DNA from 4 places in the Sphingomonas bisphenolicum genome. Region 1 is predicted to be linked to each of the others. Evidence: predicted binding sites of a transcription regulator. Region 1 holds the regulator's gene; each other region holds the start of a gene.
The links. Region 1 encodes LexA, which represses DNA repair genes until DNA is damaged. Its sites were predicted from a motif close to GTTCCNCNCTTGTTCT; they were not measured.
Positions count from the first base shown of each region.

Region 2: the regulator LexA is predicted to act here: its motif matches at 2,007-2,022, upstream of SBA_RS14765 (ATP-dependent helicase).
Region 3: the regulator LexA is predicted to act here: its motif matches at 1,322-1,337, upstream of SBA_RS12675 (PA0069 family radical SAM protein).
Region 4: the regulator LexA is predicted to act here: its motif matches at 1,513-1,528, upstream of SBA_RS02820 (MmcB family DNA repair protein).

Region 1 covers NZ_AP018817.1:2,361,192-2,364,544, forward strand. Annotated here, with positions in the region: partial or broken gene SBA_RS11650 (ComEC/Rec2 family competence protein) at 1-1,146, shown strand, start outside; gene lexA (transcriptional repressor LexA) at 1,137-1,814, opposite strand; gene SBA_RS11660 (molybdopterin molybdotransferase MoeA) at 1,884-3,065, opposite strand; gene moaC (cyclic pyranopterin monophosphate synthase MoaC) at 3,062-3,353, opposite strand, start outside.
Region 2 covers NZ_AP018817.1:2,962,385-2,965,737, forward strand. Annotated here, with positions in the region: gene SBA_RS14745 (globin domain-containing protein) at 1-423, opposite strand, end outside; gene SBA_RS14750 (RrF2 family transcriptional regulator) at 533-1,009, shown strand; gene SBA_RS14755 (Fe-S oxidoreductase) at 969-1,445, opposite strand; gene SBA_RS14760 (GFA family protein) at 1,589-1,987, opposite strand; gene SBA_RS14765 (ATP-dependent helicase) at 2,093-3,353, shown strand, end outside.
Region 3 covers NZ_AP018817.1:2,556,794-2,560,146, forward strand. Annotated here, with positions in the region: gene SBA_RS12665 (lytic transglycosylase domain-containing protein) at 1-707, shown strand, start outside; gene moaB (molybdenum cofactor biosynthesis protein B) at 707-1,234, shown strand; gene SBA_RS12675 (PA0069 family radical SAM protein) at 1,346-2,413, shown strand; gene dnaE (DNA polymerase III subunit alpha) at 2,483-3,353, opposite strand, start outside.
Region 4 covers NZ_AP018817.1:587,373-590,725, forward strand. Annotated here, with positions in the region: gene SBA_RS02810 (SCO family protein) at 1-224, opposite strand, end outside; gene SBA_RS02815 (ankyrin repeat domain-containing protein) at 263-877, shown strand; gene SBA_RS02820 (MmcB family DNA repair protein) at 1,001-1,501, opposite strand; gene SBA_RS02825 (cell wall hydrolase) at 1,610-2,275, opposite strand; gene SBA_RS02830 (DUF1491 family protein) at 2,451-2,792, opposite strand; gene SBA_RS02835 (PaaI family thioesterase) at 2,782-3,285, opposite strand; gene SBA_RS02840 (PTS sugar transporter subunit IIA) at 3,245-3,353, opposite strand, start outside.

The DNA of each region.
Region 1 (3,353 bases):
TCCTGCGTCGCCGCCCTGCTGGTGCTGGGCGGGCTGGCCATGGGGCGGGACGCGGTGACCTTGCGTCTGGTGGCGACCGGCGCGCTGGTGGTGTTATTTCTGTGGCCCGAAGCACTGGTCGGGCCGAGCTTTCAGATGAGCTTCGCAGCTGTGACGGCGCTGGTGGCGCTGGCCGAGCATCCCCGTTTCCGAACCTTTGCCGCCGCGCGAGACGAGGGTGCGTTTCGTCGGATTGCACGCGGCCTGGCGGTTACGCTGGCGACTGGCATCGCTGTCGAACTGGTGCTGATGCCGATCGCGCTGTTCCATTTTCACAAGGCGGGGCTGCTCGGCGCCTTCGCCAATCTGATCGCGATTCCGCTCACCACCTTCGTCGTCATGCCGCTGGAGGCGCTGGCGCTCGTGCTGGATGTCGCGGGCTTGGGCGCGCCTTTCTGGTGGTTGACGCAGCAGGCGCTGAACCTGTTGCTGTTACTGGCCCATGGCGTGGCGGCCAGTCCGATGGCGACATTGCTGGCGCCGACGATGGGCATGGGGCTATTCGGTATCACGGTCGTCGGGCTGCTCTGGTGCCTGTTGTGGCGGACGGGGTGGCGATGGCTGGGACTTGCGCCGGTGCTGATCGGCGTGGCGGTCACCTTTACCGCCGCGCCGCCCGATATCCTGATTACCGGCGACGGGCGGCATGTCGCCGTGCGGACGGGAAAGGGCATGGCGATATTGCGCGATCGGGCGGGGGATTATGTGCGGGACGTGCTGTCGGAAAGTGCAGGTTATGACGGCGAACTGGCGGCGATCGCGGATTTGCCGGACGCACGCTGTTCGCGCGATCTGTGCGCTGTCGGCGTGAAGGACGGCAATGGCCGTAGCTGGCGGCTGCTCTTCACCCGCAGCACAGTGCTGATCGAACGGTCCGACTTCGCCCGCGATTGCGCCGCGGCGGACATCGTCGTCAGCGATCGGGGGCTACCGCGCTGGTGCCATCCGCGCTGGATGAAGATCGACCGCCGGTTGCTGGCACGGACCGGCGGCCTGTCCATCACCCTGGCGAAGGGCGAAGTTCACACCGTCCATCGAGTCGGCGACGCACATCCCTGGATCGTTCGCCCACCCCGTGGATCAGGACGACCCAAATCTCAATTATAGCGGCGCAGCAGCCCTGCCAGCTTGCCCTGGATGCGGACCTGCCGCGGGTCGTAAATCTGCGGTTCATAAGCGGAATTGGCCGGATCGAGCCGGACGCGGCTGCCTTCGCGGCGGAAATATTTGAGCGTGGCTTCCGCTTCGTCGATCAACGCCACGACGATCTGGCCTTCGCGCGCGACGTCGGTGCGCTGGATCAGGGCGAAGTCACCGTCGAGAATGCCCGCCTCCATCATCGAATCGCCCGACACTTCCAGCGCATAATGGTCGCCCGCACCCAACAGCGCGGCCGGCACGGAGAGCATGGTCTGCCCCTCCATCGCCTCGATCGGCACGCCGGCCGCGATCCGGCCGTGCATCGGGATTTCGATCACGTCATTGGCGGCGATCGGAACAGGCGCCGCGACCTTGGGTTTGAGCGCAACGACTGGCGCGGGCACCGGCGCACGATGCATCGCGTCGGGCAGCTTCAGCACTTCCAGCGCACGGGCGCGATTGGGCAGGCGGCGGATGAACCCGCGCTCCTCCAGGGCATTGATAAGCCGGTGGATGCCGGACTTGGACCGCAGGTCCAGCGCGTCCTTCATTTCCTCGAACGAGGGCGAAACGCCGCCTTCGTCCAATCGGGTCTGAATGAAGCTCAGCAATTCCTGCTGCTTGGGCGTCAACATCGCGGTCCTCCGTGGAACGTATGAGGAACGCATAGGAAACAGATGAAGGTTAGTCAAGCACCGAACATGTCAGGGCAGCGGCAGGATCACCACCCGATCGCCCGGTGCGGCCGGTGGCGATCCGGCCGGGCGCAGGATCAGGCAGTCGGCTTTCGCCATGGCGGCGGTGGCGGCGCTGTCCTGCGACGTCACCGACACGATGCCGTCCTGCCCGCGCCATGCGCGGAGATAATCGTCGCGATCGCCGGTGGCCGGGAGAGGAGAGGCGAGTGGCGCGTCGCTCATGGGCGGAAACGGATCGCGCGCGCCGCCCAGATGCCGGACCAGCGGGAGCAGGAACAGCGTCGCCGTGACGAAAGCCGAAACGGGATTGCCCGGAAGGCCCAGGAACAGCGTATCGCCGATGCGACCGGCCATCAGCGGTTTGCCCGGCCGCATTTTGATCTTCCAGAAATCGAGCGCACCGCCCGCCTTGATGAAGGCGGGCCGCACCAGATCATGGTCGCCGACGGAGGCGCCCCCGGTCGAGACAATGATGTCCGCCGTCCGCGCCCGATCGAGCGCGGACGCCATGGCGTCGAGATCGTCCGGTACGATGCCGAGGTCGATGACGTCGCAGGGCAGGGCGGCGAGCAGGGCGGCAAGCATCGGCGCGTTGGAGGAAGGCAGGAAACCCGGCGGCGTCGGGGCGCCGGGCGGCACCAGTTCATTGCCGGTGGAGAGCAAAGCGACCGTCGGCCGCTCACCCACCGGCACGGCGCCATGACCGCCCAGCACCGCCAGCGCGATCTGCGCCGGACCGAGGCGGCTGCCTGCCTCCAGCAACAGGGCGTCCTGCGCGAAGTCGGAGGCGGCGCTACGGACATGGCGGCCGGCGGGCAGCGGATCGGCGCTGGCGGTCAGCCGATCGCCGTCGCGGGCCGCATTTTCCTGGATCAATATGGCGTCGGCACCGGGCGGCAGCGGTGCGCCGGTGAAGATGCGGCTGGCCTCGCCGGGCGGCAAGAGCGGAAGGTTAGCCGTTCCGGCTGCGCTTTCGCCGGTGACGCGCCAGGGACCGGGCGCCTCCGCCGCGCGCACGGCATAGCCGTCCATCGCCGAAAGGTCGGTCCAGGGCTGGTTGCGCAGCGCCGCCAGATCCTGCGCCAGCCAGCGGCCGACGGCGGCGGTTATCGGCACGGTTTCGGTCGCCAGTCGCGGGGCGAGCGCGAACAGGCGCGCCTGCGCTTGGGCCACCGGCAGCAGACTCATGGCGTGCGCCGCCAGTCGCCGGATTTGCCGCCGGTCTTGGCGATCAGGCAGACGCCGCCGATTATCATGGACTTATCCAGCGCCTTGGCCATGTCGTAGACGGTAAGCAGCGCGACGGAGGCCGCGGTCAGCGCCTCCATCTCCACGCCGGTTTGGCCGGCTGTGCGGGCGGTGGCGGTCACGGTGACGCCGCTGTCGTCAAGGGAGAAATCGACTGTCACGGCGCTCAGCGCGATCGGGTGGCAGAGCGGGATAAGGTCGGCGGTGCGCTTGGCGGCCATGATGCCC
Region 2 (3,353 bases), 600 kb from region 1:
AGCCTCCTGCGCGATCAATATGTCGGCCAGAAACTGATAGGCTTCGCCCCAGGCGGCCAGCACGACGTCGGTGGCGACATCTTCGCCCAGCACCTCGCGGATGGCGGGGAGCAGCGCAGCCGCGACCTTGGGATAATGTTCGGGCTTCACGCCGGTATCGACATGGCGCGCCACCATGCGCGACACCGCGCCGCCCAGTGCCTCCAGCCGGTCGATATTCTCCGCATAGCCAAGGATCGCCGCAGCCAGCCGCCTGGGCTGCTCGCCGCTATCCTGCGCCGCCTGGTCGAACATCGCCTTCACTTCGGCATCCTGGAACAGGCGGGCATACATGGCGGTGGTGATCGCCACGCCGTGCTGGCGCAGCGCCGGGCCGGTGGATTTGACGATGGCGATGGTGCGCGGAGACAGCGAGTTGGACATCTGATTGACCTTTTTGTCGAGTCGATAAGATGTATTTAATTTACGTCTTTAAAGGAGTAAATAGAATATATGTTTGAAGCGCGACACCGCACCGGTATCGGATGACGCCATGCAATTGACCCGTCACACCGACTATGCGTTGCGCGTGCTGATCCACCTCGCCGTCGCGCCGACCGGATGGGCAACCATTCCAGAGATTGCCGACGCCTATGGGCTGTCGCGCAACCATCTGATGAAGGTGGTGCACCATCTCGCGCAGGGCGGCTTCATTACCACCCGGCGCGGGCGCGGCGGAGGCTTCGCGCTGGCGGAGGCCCCCGGAGAGACGCGCATCGGCGCGGTGGTCCGGTATAGCGAGCCGGACATGAAAATGGCGGACTGCGCAAACTGCGCGATCCGCCGGGCTTGTGGCCTGACCGCCATATTGGCGGAAGCCACTGTCGCCTTCATGGCCGTGCTCGACGCATACAGCCTGGCCGATGCGGCACGGGACCGAGCCGGGCTGGCGGCGTTGATCGCCGCCCTGCCCGTCCCGGCATCGGCGGTCAGCGACGCTTGCGCATCTTCCCGGCCTCGCCCGGATTGACGCAACTGTCCTGCACCGTGCGGGAACAGCGCGGATAGTCCTTCGCCTCTGTCGGCGGCGGGGTCATGTTGCCGCCGACCGTCACCGGGTTGGCGGAAGAGCCGACCGGAGCGGCCGGGTCTTTGGGTACGCCAGCAGGCGCAGGAACCATGCCGGGGTCCGCCGGCACCGCGCCGGTCGGCTGGCCGGCATTGGGATCGCCCTGTGGCGGCGTTGCAGGCATGGCGGGAGTTGCCGGCGCGGCAGGCGCTGGCGGGGTCGCCATACCTGCATCGCCGGGCGTGGCTGGCGTCGCCGGGGCTGCGGGTTCGGACGGCGGCGTCATGGCGTCACCGGGCGGCTGGCTGCTGGGCGCGGGCGTATCCTGCGCCACGGCCGCGGCGCCCAAAGTGGAGAAGCTCAGCATCGCAACGCCGGCCAGCATGATGGATTTCATCGGGATCATCCTTTCCTATGTTCTTCGACCCGCAGGTCGCCCGCTTCTCGGACGGGCGGACAAAGAACCGGCTTCAGGACATCCCCGTTCCGCCATGACGGCCGAACGTGGCATAGGTGCGACCAGATGAACGGCGTCGGGGGTCAGGGGCCGTCGGGGTAGCGATCATATTTGGGCAGTTCGTGCGCCGTCGCCATCCATGGCACGGCGTCGGCCATCTGCACATGCCCCTCCGGCGGAAGGGCCGCGGCGTCGTCCAGCGTGGCGCTCTGAATATCGATGGCGCCGGGAAAAACCACAGGATTGGTGTAGAAAAGGCCGGTGCCGCAGGTGCCGCAGAAATGCCGGGTCGCATTGTCGGACGACTGGTAGCGGACCGGATCGCCGGTGATCGTCACGGCGTCCTCCGGGAACAGCGCCCAGCCCACCATCGGCGCGCCGGCGCTGGCGCGGCAGTCGCTGCAATGACAAATGGCGCTATAAGCCGGCTCGCCGGTCGCTTCATAGCGTATCGCCCCACATTGGCATCGTCCCGTCACCATCGGCTTGCTCCCTTGCATGATTCGCCTTTTGTTCTCATAGAAGCCCTGTCACCGCAAGAGGCGCGCCCCTTGCCCCCGATCCACCCCATGCCTAGTTGTCCAGCCATGACAGTCCCTACCCCCTCCCCCAATGACCCGCCCTATCTCGACGGGCTCAATCCGCCCCAGCGGGAGGCTGTGCTGACGACCGAGGGGCCGGTGCTGGTGCTGGCGGGTGCGGGCACCGGCAAGACGGCGGCGCTGACCGCGCGGTTGGCGCATCTGATCGGCACGCGGCGGGCCTGGCCGTCCGAGATCCTGGCCGTGACCTTCACCAACAAGGCCGCGCGCGAGATGCGGGCGCGCGTCGGGCGGATGATCGGCGACGCGGTAGAGGGGATGCCCTGGCTCGGCACTTTCCATGCGATCGCGGCGAAGATGCTGCGCCGTCATGCCGAACTGGTCGGACTGCAATCCAATTTCACCATCCTCGATACCGACGATCAGTTGCGGCTGCTCAAGCAGCTCATCCAGGCGGAGGGGGTCGACGAGAAGCGCTGGCCCGCACGGCAACTGGCCGGGCTGATCGACCAGTGGAAGAATAAGGGATGGACCCCGGAGGATGTCGGCGCGGGCGAGGCGGAAGGCTATGCCCATGGCAAGGGGCAGACGCTCTATGCCGCCTATCAGGCCCGGCTTCGTGCGGTAAATGCCTGTGATTTCGGAGACTTGCTGCTGCATGTTCTGACGATATTGAAGAAGCATCGCGACGTGCTGGAGCAATATCAGGAACGTTTCCGTTACATCATGGTGGACGAATATCAGGACACCAACTCCAGCCAGTATCTCTGGCTGCGGCTGCTGGCCCAGACGCGCAAGAATATCTGCTGCGTCGGCGACGACGACCAGTCCATCTATTCATGGCGCGGCGCAGAGGTCGCCAATATCCTGCGGTTCGAAAAGGATTTTCCCGGCGCGACCATCATCCGGCTGGAGCAGAATTATCGCTCCACGCCCCACATACTGGGCGCCGCATCAGGGGTGATCGCCGAAAATGGCAACCGCCTGGGCAAGACATTGTGGACCGATATCGACGTGGGCGAAAAGGTGCAGGTCGTCGGCGTATGGGACGGGCCGGAGGAAGCGCGGCGCGTAGGCGAGGAGATAGAGGCGATCGAACGCAGCGGCGGATCGCTGGACGAGGTCGCGATCCTGGTGCGCGCCCAGCACCAGACCCGCGAGTTCGAGGACCGTTTCATCCAGATCGGCCTGCCCTATCGCATCGTCGGCGGCTTTCGCTTTTACGAGCGCGCGGAAATTCGCGATGCGCTGGCCTATCTGCGCCTCGTCAATCAACCGGCCGACGATCTGGCGTTCGAGCGGATCG
Region 3 (3,353 bases), 200 kb from region 1:
CCAAGATCGGCGGCAGCGACCAATATGACGCGCTGCTGCGCCTTGCCAGCGCCCTGAACCTGCCCGCGACCCAGCTCTGGCTCGCCCATAACGGCCCGGCGGGCAAGCAGCCCGACAGCTTCGCCCGCTTCCCCGCGCCCGACTGGCGCCCCGATGGCGGCTGGCGCGTCGATCCCTCGCTCATTTACGCCCACACGCTCCAGGAATCGGGCTTCCGCTCGGACGTCGTCAGCAGCGCGGGCGCACGCGGCCTGATGCAGGTCCGTCCCGGCACCGCCGGCGATGTGGGCCTCACCAACGCATCGCAACTCTTCGTGCCGTCCACCAACATGGAATATGGCCAGCGCTATCTGGAATCGCTGCGCGACATGAGCGCGACCGGCGGCCTGCTGCCCAAGGTGATGGCCGCCTATAATGCCGGCCCGCAGCCGGTCGATCGCTGGAACACGCAGGTCCATGACAAGGGCGATCCGCTGCTGTTCATGGAATCGCTGCCCTATTATGAAACCCGCGCCTATGTGAACATCGTCATGCGCAACTACTGGATGTACCAGATCCAGGCGAAGGGCAGCGCCGATTGCCTGACCGGCATGGCGCAGGGCATGTGGCCGACCTTCCCCAATGCCAAGGGCGTGAAGCTGGTACGGCTCAGCAAGGCCGACGGCCGCGCCCAGCCTTCCGCCGCCATGGGTGGCGGTTCCGACTGATGCCGATCGACGAGGGCCGGGCCTTCATTCCCGTCCGGATCGCCGTCCTCACCGTCTCCGACACACGCGGCATCGCCGAGGACCGCTCCGGCGATGCGCTGATCGAACGGCTGGAAAGCGCCGGCCATATCCTCGCCGCCCGCTATATCGAGCGCGACGATCGGTCCGCCATCGTCGCCCGCCTCCATGCCTGGATCGACGATCCGCAGATCGACGTCATCCTCACCACTGGCGGCACCGGCGTCACCGGCCGCGACGTCACGCCGGAAGCGCTCGCCCAGGTGCAGGACAAGGAAATCCCCGGTTTTGGCGAGCTGTTCCGCTGGCTCAGCTACCAGAGCATCGGCACCTCCACCATCCAGTCGCGCGCCACCGCCTGCGTCGCCCGCGGCACCTATATCTTCGCGCTGCCCGGCTCGACCGGCGCGGTGAAGGACGCCTGGGACGGCATCCTCGTCACCCAACTCGACAGCCGTTTCCGCCCCTGCAACTTCGTCGAACTGATGCCGCGGCTGATGGAGCTGTAAGGCCGGTCCGGCATTTCATTAGTTAGCCAATTAATGAAATGCTGGATGCCGTACTGCTGTTGCACTTGTGGTCTCAATTGACACGTTGTTCCTTATATGTTCTTATGTGCCATGGCGATCGAAAGGGGCAGAGGCGCAACGCTGAACGGCGACAGCCACCGCTTCAACCTCCCCCAGCGGGAGGCCGACGGCGACTGGCTCGATACGGTCGAGCAACTGGACGGCCCTGTCCCGCGCCGCCGCACCCAGGTCACGGTTGAACATCCCCGCACGATCCTCACGCGCAACGCCAGCCCCGACATCGGCTTTTCCCAATCGATCAACGCCTATCGGGGGTGCGAACATGGCTGCATCTATTGCTTCGCGCGCCCGTCCCATGCCTATCACGACCTGTCCCCCGGCCTCGATTTCGAAACCAGATTGTTCGCCAAGCCCGATGCCGCAAAGCTGCTGCGCGCCGAACTGTCGAAGCGCAACTATGTCGTCGCGCCCATCGCCATGGGCACGAACACCGACCCCTATCAACCGATCGAAAAGGATTGGCGGATCACGCGGGATATATTGGAATTGCTGGTCGAAACCCGCCACCCGACCTTCATCACCACCAAGTCCGACCGCATAGTGCGCGACATCGACCTGCTCGCCGATCTGGCGCGCGACCGGCTGGTTGCCGTCATGCTCTCCGTCACCAGCCTTGACCCCGCCATCGCCCACACCCTGGAACCCCGCGCGCCGCATCCGCTGCGCCGGATCGAAGCGATCCGCCAGCTATCGGCCGCCGGCATCCCCGTCACCGCCAGCATCTCGCCGGTCATCCCCGCCATCACCGACCATGAGATCGAAGCGCTGGTCGCCCGCGTCGCGCAGGCGGGCGCACGAGAGGTCAGCTACATCCCCGTCCGCCTGCCGCACGAGGTCGCGCCGCTGTTCCGCGCCTGGCTAGACGCCCATTATCCCGATCGCGCGGCCAAGGTGATGGCGATCATCCGCGACCTGCGCGGCGGCCGCGACAACGACCCCGATTTCGGCACCCGGATGCGCGGACAGGGCGTCTGGGCCGACCTCATCCGCACCCGCTTCAGCAAGGCCCGCAAACGCGCAGGCCTTGGCGCGGAACGGCTGACCCTGCGCACCGACCTCTTCCGCCCACCCGAAGGCGCACAGATGCGGTTATTTTAGCCTCCGTTGTTCGGACGGCTTTGGGTGGCCGACTATGGTCCCAAAACGACAGCGCAAAACCCGCCGCAATCACCCCACCAACCGCATCGCCGTTCGCCGCGTGCGCGTCTTGTAGCCGTCCGCCTTCACATCCATCCGCTCGAAGCAGTGGATCGACAGCCCCTTGATCGTAGAGATCGCATCTACCTGATCCGCGCCCAGGCTATAGGTGTCGCCCAGGAACAGCCGCGCCGCCTGCCCCTCGCCCACCGGCGCGCGCAGGAATACCTCGCTCCGTCCACCGCTTGCACCAGCGAGCAAGGTCGCCAGCGCCTCGACCGCCTGCGGGGTCTCCACATCGACCGTCAATTCCATGCGCGACGCGCTGGCGATCGCCCGGAACGGCTCGACCCCCCGCACCGTCACGCGCGGCGTTTCCTCGCCCGGCAACCGGTCCAGTTCCACGACCAGCAGCGCGCAATCGCCATCGGCCGCCAGTTCCTCGATCGCCTTGCAAGCGCCCTCATCGAAGCAACTCGCCTGAAACTGGCCGCTCTGGTCGGAGAAGGTCGCGTTGGCGTAGCGCGCCCCGCGCTTCGTTTCGCGCCAGCGCACATCCTCGACCATCGCCGCCATGATCGTCATCGCCCGCCCTTCGGCATTGGGCGCGGGCATGGGCGCCTGACACACGGCGCCATAGCTGCGCGCACCTCGCGCATCGGCGAGATGCTTGTAACGATCGACCGGATGGGCCGAGAAGTAGAAACCGAACGCCTCCTTTTCCTGCGCCATGCGGTCCGCCACGGTCCAGGCCTGATGCGGCGGAATGCGGACGTCGGCATGCGGCGTCTCCACGTCGCCGAACAAGCCGCCCTGCCCGCTTTCGCGCGCCGCTGCATTGCTCGACGCCACCGACAAAATGGTTTCCGCCGCTGCATGAACGCCCGCTCGGTCGGCATGG
Region 4 (3,353 bases), 1.8 Mb from region 1:
TACTGGCCCTTATAATCGTCCCAATGGGTCGGCTTGCCGTCCTGGTTGGTCAGGGTGAAGGGCGCGCCGATCCGCGCGCCGATCAATTCGCCCTGTTCGCTGTCGCCGCTTGATGCATTCCCGCCAGCACCCATATTGCAGGCAGCCAGCAAGGCGAGGAAGGGCAGGGCGATGGAAGGCAGGATGGATGGGGCGACGTCTTTGTTCATGGCATGGCCAGCCATGCCCTGCTAGGACGCGATTTGCAAATGCAACGGGGCGCATGATGAAGACGAAGCTTTTTTCCGCATTGCTGGGTTCGCTGGCGCTGGCGCTGCTGGTTCCCGGTCCCGCCCAGGCGCAATTTTCGGACAATTACAATTTTCTGAAGGCGGTGAAGGACAAGGATGGGGAGAAGGTCACCAACCTGCTCCAGAAACCCGGCTCCACCGTCATCAACAGCCGCGACGTATCGACCGGCGAAAATGCGCTGCACATCCTCGTCGCCCGGCGCGATGGAACCTGGCTGACCTTCCTGTTGTCGAAGGGCGCCAATCCCAACCTGACCGACAATGACGGCAACAGCCCGCTGATGGATGCGGTGCAGGGCCGGTTCGAGGAAGGCGTGCGCACGCTGCTCGCCTACAAGGCGCAGGTCGACAAGGTGAATGACAGCGGCGAAACCCCGCTGATCCGCGCGGTGCAGCTGCGCGACGTCGGTCTGGTCCGCCTGCTGGTGGCGCAGGGCGCCAATCCGGAGAAGCGCGACACCATCGCCGGCATGTCCGCCCGCGACTATGCCAAGCGCGACGGCCGCACCCCCGGCCTCACCGAAGCGCTCGACGCCGCCAAACCCGCAGCCGCGCCCAAGGGGCCGGTACAAGGCCCGGTGTTTTAGGGGACGCGGAAGGTCGGCTTTACCCAACGTCATGCCAGCGAAGGTCGTTAAGAGGCGCGTGACTCTCAACGACCTTCGCTGGAGTTACGACAGTCGGTGACCAAGAATGGTCGTCTATGGCCTTCAACCTCCCCAGCCCAGCTCGGCCGCATGGTCCGGATCGCTGAGCGCCGTCAACCGCCGGGCGGCGCGCCGGGCGAAGCGCAGCGTCTCCGCCTTGCGCCGAGCCGCCGCCAGCGGCTCCACCGGGGCCGGGCGCACCAGTTCGGCGTCATATTGGTCCGCGACGATCAGGCCTGTGCGCGTCGGCCACAGCGCCTCGCTCTCGAACGGGCCAAGGTCGAACCCCGCCGGCACAGCCCAGAAGAAGCGATCGCAATAGTCGAAATAGTCGGGCCATTTCATGTCGCCCAGCAGATCGGCGCGACTGCACTTGATCTCGACGATGGTCAGCCGTCCCGCACCGTCGATCGCCATGATGTCGGCGCGGCGCCCGTTGGGCAACGGCACTTCCAATATACCGCTCATGTCGTGGCGGAAGAAGAGCCGCAGCGTGCCGCGCGCCACCGCCATTGCGGTGCCGTCGGTCAGCGGCGAACAGGTGTCGACAGGGGCGCTATTCATCGGCTCATCTTAGAACAGAAAAGGAACAAATGAAAAGGCCGATTCGGATGAACCGAACCGGCCTGACGCTTTCGCTATCGCGAACCGGCGCGTTCCCGCGCCCGCTCCTCACCGATAGAAGATATGATTGTCGATCATCGCCAGCTTGGCCTTGCCCCAGCCCGGCGAAACCCGGCGGGCGTGGAAGAAGAGCGCGCCTTCCGCGCGGCTGTCCCAGCTGTCGTTCATCGCGATCTGGGCGATGGCGACGGCTTCGCGCCAGCTACGGCTGTCGGCGCGCACGGCCGGCATCGAATGGCCCCGCACGAAGCTGAACTGGCTGGGCTGATAGACGACGCCGCACAGGCTGTCGGCGAAGCGGCCGGACTTGGCCCGGTTGATGATGACGCGCGCGACAGCCAACTGGCCTTCCAGGCTTTCGCCCTTGGATTCGAAATAGACCGCGCCGGCCAGGCAATGCATGTCGCCTTCCAGCTCCTCGGGTGCGCCCTGGGCGTCGACCAGAGCAGCGAGGCTGGTTGCCTGCGTGTCGGAATCGGTGGAAAATTCGGTTGTGGCCTTGTTGGCCGATGCCAGCGGCTGCGTAACTTCACGCGGCGCGGCGAAAATGACGGCGGACTGCGCGCCAGTCGGAGACGTTTGCGGGAACGTCCGGGGGAGAGAGGTGGCCGTGGCGATCGATTCGCCAGCGATCGACATGTCGGACGCCGTGACCGCCGCGGCGGCGGACAGGGCAAAGGCTGCGGCGATGGCAGCTTTCAGACGAAAACTCATTACTACTCAAAAACATGCGGTTATTGGCCAGCAACGTCGTTTTCAACACATATTCTATGACGTTCGGCCGCCCCCCGTCTGCGTGTTTACCGGCCCCGCCCCCCAATGGGCGAATTCGGCAACCTGCGCGTTGGCGTGGGCGGCCTGTGCCCAAACCATTGCGATGAGTCAACGATCAGCAGAGTGTTTCAGCGGCAAACCGTTCCGCTTCCGGGATGTCGAGTTCTATTATCCACAGGTCGGGGTCCGACTTGCGCCGGCGCGCCACATAATCGGCGAGCGCCTCAGTCCCCTCTTCGACCGAAGGACCACAGCGCATCAACGCATGACCCCCGGCAAAGTTCGACACCCGCTCGAAAAGACCCGATTCCTGGCCTTTTTCCAGCGTCTGGACCAGAATCACGCCACTGATCGCGTCGCCTCTGACCAGGATCGTGGCAAAGCCGCCCGCGGCCGCGACCCGCCGCCGCAATGCACCCACCAGCATTGCGCTGGTAAGCCGGGCTTCAGGCGCCATAGCCCGGCAGCGAGGAGAGCGGAAATTGCGATCGCATGAAGGTGCCGGTGCCGCGCCCGACCTCTTCGCCATCGGAATCGATCAGGCTCGCTTCGGCGACATAGACCCGGCGCTTGCCGCTGATCCAGCGGCCCTCGGCGCGAATCCGGCCCGGCGCGATCGGACGGGTGAACAGCAGGTTGAAGGCGGTGGTCAGCAGGAAACGGTCGCTGACCAGGCTGTTGGCGGCGTAGAAGGCCGCGTCATCCAGCATCTTGAAATAGACGGTGCCATGTACCGCGCCCGCGGCGTGGAACTGGCTTTCGTCGACGTCGAAATCGATCACCGAGCGGCCCGGTTCACGGATGGTGAGGTCCGACCGGAACAGCCGGTTGATCGGCGCCGAACGATAGAGATTCTCCAGCGCGCGAAAATGCGCCGCTTCGCCGCTCGCGCCGCTGCCGGGGTGCAGCTCAGGCTGCGTCACGCGCCCCGCCGCCCGCCAGCAGCGCATGGAGCGCGCCGGTCGACTGAGCGCCGCGCAGCCGGGCCACCTGGCCTTCATCGCGCAGATAGCGCGAC